DNA from 2 places in the Tumebacillus amylolyticus genome. Region 1 is predicted to be linked to the other one. Evidence: predicted binding sites of a transcription regulator. Region 1 holds the regulator's gene; the other holds the start of a gene.
The links. The regulator Rex, encoded in region 1, represses fermentation and respiration genes when NADH is low (regulators of the CRP and FNR family bind a similar motif). The targets are predictions, from matches to a motif close to TTGTGAAATATTTCACAA.
Positions count from the first base shown of each region.

Region 2: JJB07_RS07530 (cytochrome ubiquinol oxidase subunit I) is a predicted target of Rex. The motif match lies at 1,870-1,887, and genes of this name have one in related genera.

Region 1 is NZ_JAEQNB010000006.1:134,771-138,943, forward strand. Features, by position in the region: gene dinG (ATP-dependent DNA helicase DinG) at 1-1,034, shown strand, start outside; gene sigH (RNA polymerase sporulation sigma factor SigH) at 1,258-1,950, shown strand; gene JJB07_RS18365 (redox-sensing transcriptional repressor Rex) at 1,994-2,614, shown strand; gene ku (non-homologous end joining protein Ku) at 2,708-3,664, shown strand; gene JJB07_RS18375 (ATP-dependent DNA ligase) at 3,661-4,173, shown strand, end outside.
Region 2 is NZ_JAEQNB010000002.1:126,179-130,351, reverse strand. Features, by position in the region: gene JJB07_RS07535 (cytochrome d ubiquinol oxidase subunit II) at 1-429, opposite strand, end outside; gene JJB07_RS07530 (cytochrome ubiquinol oxidase subunit I) at 426-1,772, opposite strand; gene JJB07_RS07525 (thioredoxin family protein) at 1,987-2,481, shown strand; gene JJB07_RS07520 (MauE/DoxX family redox-associated membrane protein) at 2,426-2,914, shown strand; gene JJB07_RS07515 (manganese catalase family protein) at 2,941-3,510, opposite strand; gene JJB07_RS07510 (spore coat protein CotJB) at 3,532-3,801, opposite strand; gene JJB07_RS07505 (spore coat associated protein CotJA) at 3,798-4,025, opposite strand; gene greA (transcription elongation factor GreA) at 4,165-4,173, shown strand, end outside.

The DNA.
Region 1 (4,173 bases):
AAGAACTGATGAAAGACGAGATGTTCGCAGGGACTTTCACCGACATCAGCGGCCAAGTCAAGGAACTCGACCAAGGCTGGCAAGACCTCGCGTACTTCCTGCGCTCCGTCGGCAGCGAATCGTCTGTGCTCTGGATGGAAGCGGACGACAAATCGATGCGACCGGTTGTGTTCCTCTACTCGGCACCGATCGACGTGGGGCCGCTTTTGAACGCACACCTTTTTTCCAAAAAGGAAAGCGTCGTCCTCGCATCGGCAACGCTTACGATCAACCAAGATTTCAAGTATGCGATCCACCAACTCGGCCTCTACGAATCACAGGAACAGGGGAGACTGCTCTCGTTGCAAGTCGACTCGCCCTTCCTTTATAAAAAACAAGCGCTGCTCTGCGTCCCCACCGATTGTTTGCCGGTGAAAGGGGTCGCCGAGGACGTGTTCACGACATCGTTCGCCGAGTCGCTGACAAACCTCGCCCGCGTGTCGCAAGGGCGTGCGCTCGTGCTGTTTACGTCGCATCGCATGTTGCGCGAAACCTATCACAAAGTCAAACCGATGCTGGCCGAACACGGCATCACCGTCCTCGCTCACGGTGTCGATTCCACTTCGCGACATCGCTTGGTGCAGGAATTCCAACGCCATCCCAAAGCGGTGCTGTTCGGTGCCAACTCGTTCTGGGAAGGGGTGGACATCCCCGGCGAAGACTTGTCTCTGCTGGTGATTGCCCGTCTCCCGTTCTGGCCGCCGAACCAGCCGGTCGTCGAAGCCCGCACGGAGAAAATGGAGCGCGAAGGCCGCAATTCCTTCATGGAGTACAGCGTCCCGCAAGCGATCATCCGCTTCAAACAAGGCTTCGGCCGCCTGATCCGCACCAAGCGAGACCGCGGGGCCATCGTCGTGTACGACCGCCGCATCACCGAGTCCCGCTACGGACGACATTTTATCCGCTCGTTGCCGGGGCCTTGGGTATACAACGGGACAGAACGCGAAGTGCTGAAGACCGTTTATAACTGGTTAAAGACTCCGCTAACAGATTGAATCTTGAAACTTATAAAGAGAGGGGCTTTACGCACTCTCTTTTTCTATTATTCGACAAAAATCGACATTGTTTTCGGAATTTTCATCGAATGTTCAGCAATGTCGAATGAGATGTATCGAGGGGTAGAAAACGAAGCTAATTTCGTCAAATTGGCGAATTTGGGTGTTTGACGGGGTTGCAGAAAAAACGATAGGATGAGGGCATAGGAGTTTTTAAAAGCTTGTGTCCGAGGTGATCGCAGTGTTAACGGCAATCGAAAAAAACCAGAAGATGATGTCCGTCCCCAAAGTGAGCGATGAGGATACTGTGGAACATACCGTACTGCGTGCCCAGACAGGCGACTCGGACGCGGTGGAGGAAATCCTGCAGAAGTTTTACCCGATGGTACGAATGAAAGCACGCTCGTATTTTATGGCGGGCGCTGACAACGAAGATTTGATTCAAGAAGGCATGATCGGCCTCTACAAAGCGATCCGCGACTTCCAATTGGAACGGCAAATTCCGTTCCGTGCCTTTGCGGAGATCTGCATCACCCGTCAGTTGATCACCGCGATCAAGACGGCGATGCGTTTGAAGCACCAACCTTTGAACTATTACCTCTCCCTCAACCGACCGATGTATGAGGAAGATGCAGACCGTACGCTCATGGACACCTTGCCGGGTCCGCTGGCGAGCGATCCTGAATATGTATTTCTCGTGCGCGAACAAGTGAAAGAGTTGCGCAAGGAACTGTCCGACTCGCTGTCGGAATTTGAGTTCCACGTGCTGACCCTCTACGTCAACCAGAACACCTACAAGGAAATCGCCGACGAGATGGGCACGACGACCAAAGCGGTCGATAACGCGCTGTGCCGCGTCAAGCGAAAATTGATGGCGTTTTATTCGACCAAGAATCTGAACAAACTCTCCTCGTAACACATTGTGCGGGAGTTGTGAGGAAGTTGGGAGGGAGAACCTGTTGAAAACGCCGAAAATATCCGAAGCGGTCGTACGCCGTCTGCCGGTGTACCTCCGTTATTTGCAGGAACTGCAAGAGTTGCACATCCGCACGGTCTCCTCCTACGAACTGGGTCAGAAACTCGACATGAACCCGGCGCAGATCCGCAAGGACCTCGCGTACTTCGGTGAGTTTGGACGCAAGGGGATCGGCTACGAAGTCAACTACCTCGTGGAGAAGATCAAGCAGATCCTCAAGATCGACCGCCATCTGAACTGTGCGTTGATCGGAGCGGGTCACTTGGGGATTGCGCTGTCCAACTACAACCGTTTCACGCAGGAGAAGCTCTCGATTGCCGCCATTTTTGACAACGCTCCGGACAAAGTCGGCACGTCGGTGGGGACCCTCACCATCCAGCCGTTGGACGAGTTGGAGCAGATGGTGCGGGAGCGCGACATTTTGATCGGAATCATCACGGTCCCGGCCACCGAAGCGCAAAAAGTCGCCGACCGACTGGTGGAGGCCGGGGTGAAGGGCATTCTCAACTTCGCGCCGGTGTCGTTGCGCGTGCCGACGCACGTCTCGGTGCGCAACGCCGACTTGACGACCGAATTGCAGACGCTTGCGTATTATATTGACTAGGAAAAAACTCCTCATGGCGGAATCATGAGGGGTTTTTTCTTTTTTTCCACATACTACGTGCAAATCGACACGGCGAGAAAAGGAAGTGGCGACATGCACACGATGTGGAAAGGCTCGATCTCCTTCGGGTTGGTCAACATCCCGATCAAGATGTTCGCAGCAACAGAGGACAAAGACATCAAATTCCGCATGCTCCACGAAAAGTGCGGAACTCCGGTCAAAAATGTGCGGACCTGCCCGCACTGTGAAGAAGAGCTCGAGTGGAAGGAAGTCGTGAAAGGCTTCGAATACCAGTCGGGGCAGTTCGTGATCATGAGCGAGGAAGACATGGAAAAAATCTCACCTCAGCGCACGAAGACGATCGACATTTTGAACTTCGTCTCGCTGACGGAGATCGACCCGATTTATTTTAACAAAAGCTACTATCTCGCGCCGGAAGAGACGGGTGGAAAAGCGTACGCCCTGTTGCGCCAAGCGATGTTGGATACGGGGAGAATCGCGGTGGTGAAAGTGATCATCCGTTCGGCGCAGATGCTCGCGGTGCTGCGGGTGTACGACAACGTGCTGGTGATGGAGTCGATCTACTACCCGGAGGAGGTCCGCTCCACGACGCAATTGCCGGCGATCCCGGCTGTCGGGACGGTGGATGAGAATGAGATGCGGGTGGCCAAGCAGTTGATCGAAAGCCTCGCGACGACGTTCGATCCCGAGCAGTACCGCGATGAGTACCGTGTTGCGTTGATGGAAGCGATCGAACAGAAAGTGGAGGGCCAAGAAATCACCACCGCCCAAGCGCCGCAACGCGATCAAATTCAAGACCTCATGGCAGCCCTGCAACAATCCCTCAACACCTCGCGCCCCACAACATCTGCGGAAGAGTCGGAAAAAAGGGTCGTCGGCGGCAACGACACCGGCCCCGTGGATGCAATAGCAACTCCTTCGAAACAAGACAACGTCTCGGTGTTACACGCAGTCTTGGGTTCCACGACGGGCACCGCCGGAGGAGAAAAACCGAAACGTCGTCGGCGCAAAGCGGCGGCGGAGGAATGATCGAGCCGGTCGTCCCGATGCAGCCGGTGCAAGTTGACGAGCCGTTCGACGATCCCAAGTGGCTGTACCAGATCAAGTGGGACGGCGTGCGGATGCTCACCTATCTGGACGAGAGCGGCGTGCGGCTCGTGAATCGAAAGTTGCGAGATCATACATTGAAGTACCCGGATTTGACAGCCGTGCTTCCTGAGCAGGTGCGTTCGAAATCCGTGGTGCTGGACGGAGAAATCGTAGGGTTCGGCGAGGACGGCAAGCCTTCTTTTTCCGCCGCTCTCAAGCGGGACTTGGTCAAAAGCGCGGACAAGGCGTTGGCGTTGAGCCGAACCCGTCCGGCGTACTACATGGTCTGGGACATTCTGTACGCAGACGGCAAGTGGTTGTTGGACGAGCCGTTGTCCCGTCGTCAGCAACGTCTCGCAGACATCTTGGAGCCGGGCCCGAACGTGAAGCTGGTGGACAGCCACGAGTCGGGCACGGCGCTTTTTCGCGTCATGCAAGAGCAGGGGATG
Region 2 (4,173 bases), on a different contig from region 1:
CACGAAGCCGCCCTCCGACACGGGAATCAACGAGACGAGCACCATCGGCAAGAGCAGACCTGCCAGCCCTTGCAGCAAGTAGTACGCCCAATGCCGGACTTTGGCGTAGTGACAGTACGCGAAAAACGTCCCTTTCAACACCAACAGAATCAGGGCAATCGACCCCGGCAACAGCAAGACCGTTCCATAATAGTACGCCGCCGACGGGAAGAACCCGACCAACCCGACGATAAACGCGATCAAAAAAACGTTGGTCACTTCCCAGAACGGGGACAGATACCTCTCGATCATCTCCTCCGCTTCATGCGGCCACTTGCGAACTCGTGCCCAGAACAGCAGGAAGCCGGACCCGAATTCAATGGAAGCGAGGATGATGTAGCAGAACAGAAACATCCACAGAATCGATATCGCCATCTCCGGCTTGCTCATCGCGGCACACCTCCGTCGCTGTGAATTTCGAGGTAGTACGGATCACGATCGACCGGACGCTTGCGGAAGAAGCGCACCATGACCCAAATCGTCGCAATCCCAATGAAGAGATACAATCCGAGGAACGCGAGGAAGTACCCGCGAATCCCCGTCATCGTCGTTACCGCGTCTTCCAACTTCATCACGCCGTAGATGATCCACGGCTTTCGACCGATCTCCGTAAAGATCCACCCGAGCTCCATCCCCGCAATCGCAATCGGACCCAGCAGGAAGATCGGCCAGAGCAACAACTTCGACGTCGCGAGCTTCCATCGACGCCAAGAAGCGAACAGGTACAGCGCCGACACCGCGATTCCGTACACGCCGGACGCCACCATGATTTGAAACATGTAGTGGATGAACACGGGCGGTTGGTATTCTTTGGGAAATGCGTTCAGACCGCGCACTTCTGAATTGAAATTCCCAAACGCGAGGAACGAGAGCATTTTGGGCAGTTCGATTTTGTACGAAACGGTCTGCTTCTCTGCATCCACCAAGCCTCCGACGAGCAACGGGGCTCCTTTTTCCGTTTCAAAAAGCGCCTCTGCCGCCGCCAATTTCTCGGGGTTGTACGCCGCCATGAACTTCGCGGACACGTCTCCCGCCACCGCCGTCAGAATCCCGCCGAGAAGCGCGACGGACAGGGTGAGGCCGAGCGCTTTTTTGTAATAGGTGAGACGGCGGTTGCGAAACAGCAGGTAGAACGCGGTCAGCGCCGCCAACGCGCAGGCGGTCATGAAGTACGCCGAGGAGAGCACATGGAACAGTTTGCTCGGCGTCGCCGGATTGAGAATGGCCGCCATCGGGTCGATCTCCGTCAACTTGCCGTCCACCAACTTGAACCCGGCCGGCGCGTTCATAAACGCATTGACCGTCGAGATCAGGGCTGCCGACAACGAAGACCCTACGATAACGGGCAACGAAAACGACCAGTGAATCCAAGGGTTCTTGAATCGCCCCCACGTATACAGATAAATGCCAAGGAAAATCGCTTCGAGGAAAAACGCGAACGCTTCCATCATAAACGGCAGCGAGATGACCTCGCCCGCCAGTTTCATAAAGTTCGGCCAGAGCAAATTGATCTGCAACCCGATGCAAGTTCCGGTGACAACGCCGACGGCGACGAGGATCGTAAACCCCTTCGCCCAGCGTTTGGCGAGCAGGAGGTACTCAGGGTCGCGCTTGCGCAGGCCGATGAATTCGGCGAGGCTGATCAACACGGGAATGCCGACGCCGAGCGTGGCAAAAAAGATATGAAATCCAAGCGTGGTTCCGGTCAGAATACGGCTGAAAATCAGGTCCATTCCGGTCACATCCCTTCTCATTCGGTGGTTCTGCCCTCAGGATACTCCCTGACGATCTCGCAAAACAATCGGGGGATCGCCCCTTGGGGTGACAACTTTGTGAAGAGTTTCACAAGCAGGATGTCCCGCAGGAAATGTCGAACAAATAAGACATATGTTCAGAGAAAGAGCGTTATGTACTCCACGTACAAACAACGCCACTGGGAGGACGCTTATGAGCAAAAAACCGAGCAATCTCGAAAAACGCGTACAAAAACAACTCAAACATGCACAGGACCAAAAGCGCAAAAGCCGCCTGCCGTGGATCTTCGGTTCCATCGTCGTCGTGCTTGCGCTCATCGTGGCTGCGACCTTCCTGTCCGACAATTTTGACAACACGCAAGTCGCCACCACGAACTTGTACAGCAAGGAAGTCACGCTCCAGCAGTTGGCGACCAAAGTCAGCGCCAAGGACGATTTTTACGCGTATTACTACCAACCGAGCTGTGAACATTGCAAAATCGTCTCGCCGTTCCTCGTCCCGCTCGCGGACAAAATGGGCAAACCGATGTTCCCGGTCAACATTGAGGGCCAGCACGACGCGTGGACGCAATACGCGATCAAAGGCACCCCGACGCTGATTCACTTCAAGGACGGCAAGGAGGTCTCTCGCATTGACGGACAACGCGACCCATCGGTCTACAGCGAATTTTTCGCCAGCGCCCAGTAAGTCTCGCGGGCTCTGGTATTGGTTCATCCTCGCCGTTCAAGTGGTGCTCGGGGGGATTTTTCTCTACTCCGCGGTCACGAAGATCTTGGATGTCTACTCGTTTGGCTTGGTTTTGAAGTCCTACGACCTGCTGCCGGAAGGGCTGATCAAACCGTTGGCGGTCACATTGCCGCTCGTGGAGTTCGTCCTCGGCGCGGCGATGCTGTTCAAGCCGACCGCTTTCTGGGCCGGGCTTGGCATCGGCTTGCTTTCGTTGCTGTTCACAGGCGTCATGATCTCGAAATGGGGTACAATTATGCCGTATGGGTGCGGCTGCTTCGGCCCGACCGAAGCCACGCCTGTCGGGATCGTCGACGTCGGCAAGGACGTGCTGCTCGTGTTGGGAGCGGCGCTGGTCGTCTATGCTTTGAAAAAAAGCACTCGTTCGCAATAGCGGACGAGTGCTCTTTTTTGCGAGGGCTAAAAGATTTTCTTGCGGTCTTGCTCTTCCTTGAGAATTTCCACGCACTCCCGGAAGCGCAGGGAGTGAATAATTTCACGCTCACGAAGGAATTTCAGCGAGTCTTTGATGTCCACGTCGTCGGTGATGTCGATCAGCCATTGGTAGGTGGCGCGGGCTTTTTCCTCGGCGGCGATGTCTTCGTAGAGGTCGGCGATCGGGTCGCCCTTCGCTTGGATATACGCAGCCGTCCAGGGTACACCGGAGGCGTTTTGGTAGTACAGCGCCTTGTCATGGTTGACGTAATGATCGCCAAGGCCAGCTTCCACCATCTGTTCCGGCGTCGCGTCCTTGGTCAATTTGTAGATCATCGTCGCGATCATTTCCAGATGGGCGAATTCTTCCGTGCCGATGTCGTTGAGGACGCCGATGACTTTACTCGGCACGGTGTAGCGTTGGTTTAAGTATCGCAGGGCTGCAGACAGTTCGCCGTCCGGGCCGCCGTATTGTTCTGTCAGAAATTTCGCCATTCGAGGGTCGCACTTGGAGACTCGCACCGGGTATTGGAGCTTTTTTTCGTAGATCCACACGTCAGATTCGCCTCCTGAGTTCTAGACTTGCCACGGCCACGGAGCTTCTTTCCAAGTGAACGGCACGCCGACCGGCGAGTTGCCGAACTGTTGGAGAGGTCCGAATTCCGCATCGAACTGGGCTTTGAGGTGCTGTTTCTTGGCGGCGTAGACGTTGAATTGCTCGACGGCCGCTGCGTCGTCGGGGTGGGTGTTCAGGTAGAGGGTGAGTTCGACGAGCACGAAATCGACCGCCTGAAGGTCGTGGAGCAGGCGGTAGTAGGACTCGGGCAATTTGTTGTGCTCACTCATTTCTTGCTCTCCTCCTCGATCTTCGGTCGTCCGTCGTAGGAATTATAGTAGACGGGCCAGAGCGTTCCGGCTTTGAGCGCAGTCATCGGATCGAACTGTTGCAGGTTCGGCGGTTGCACTTGGAGGTAGATGTTTTGAGGGGTCTCGTAGACTTTGCAACGCATCGGCGGACAGGGGTCAAAGGGACTTACATAGGGATGCCACACTTTGCGGGGCGTGATCATGTTGGGTACCACCTCCACTTTTTCTTCACGTTATGCACAAAACGGACTCGACTTGCACGGATTTTTGGATTATCCTGTATTAGAACTCGTCTCCTGTAACAACATATGGGGAGCACCATTTTCCAGAGGAGGAACGAACTTGAGCGAC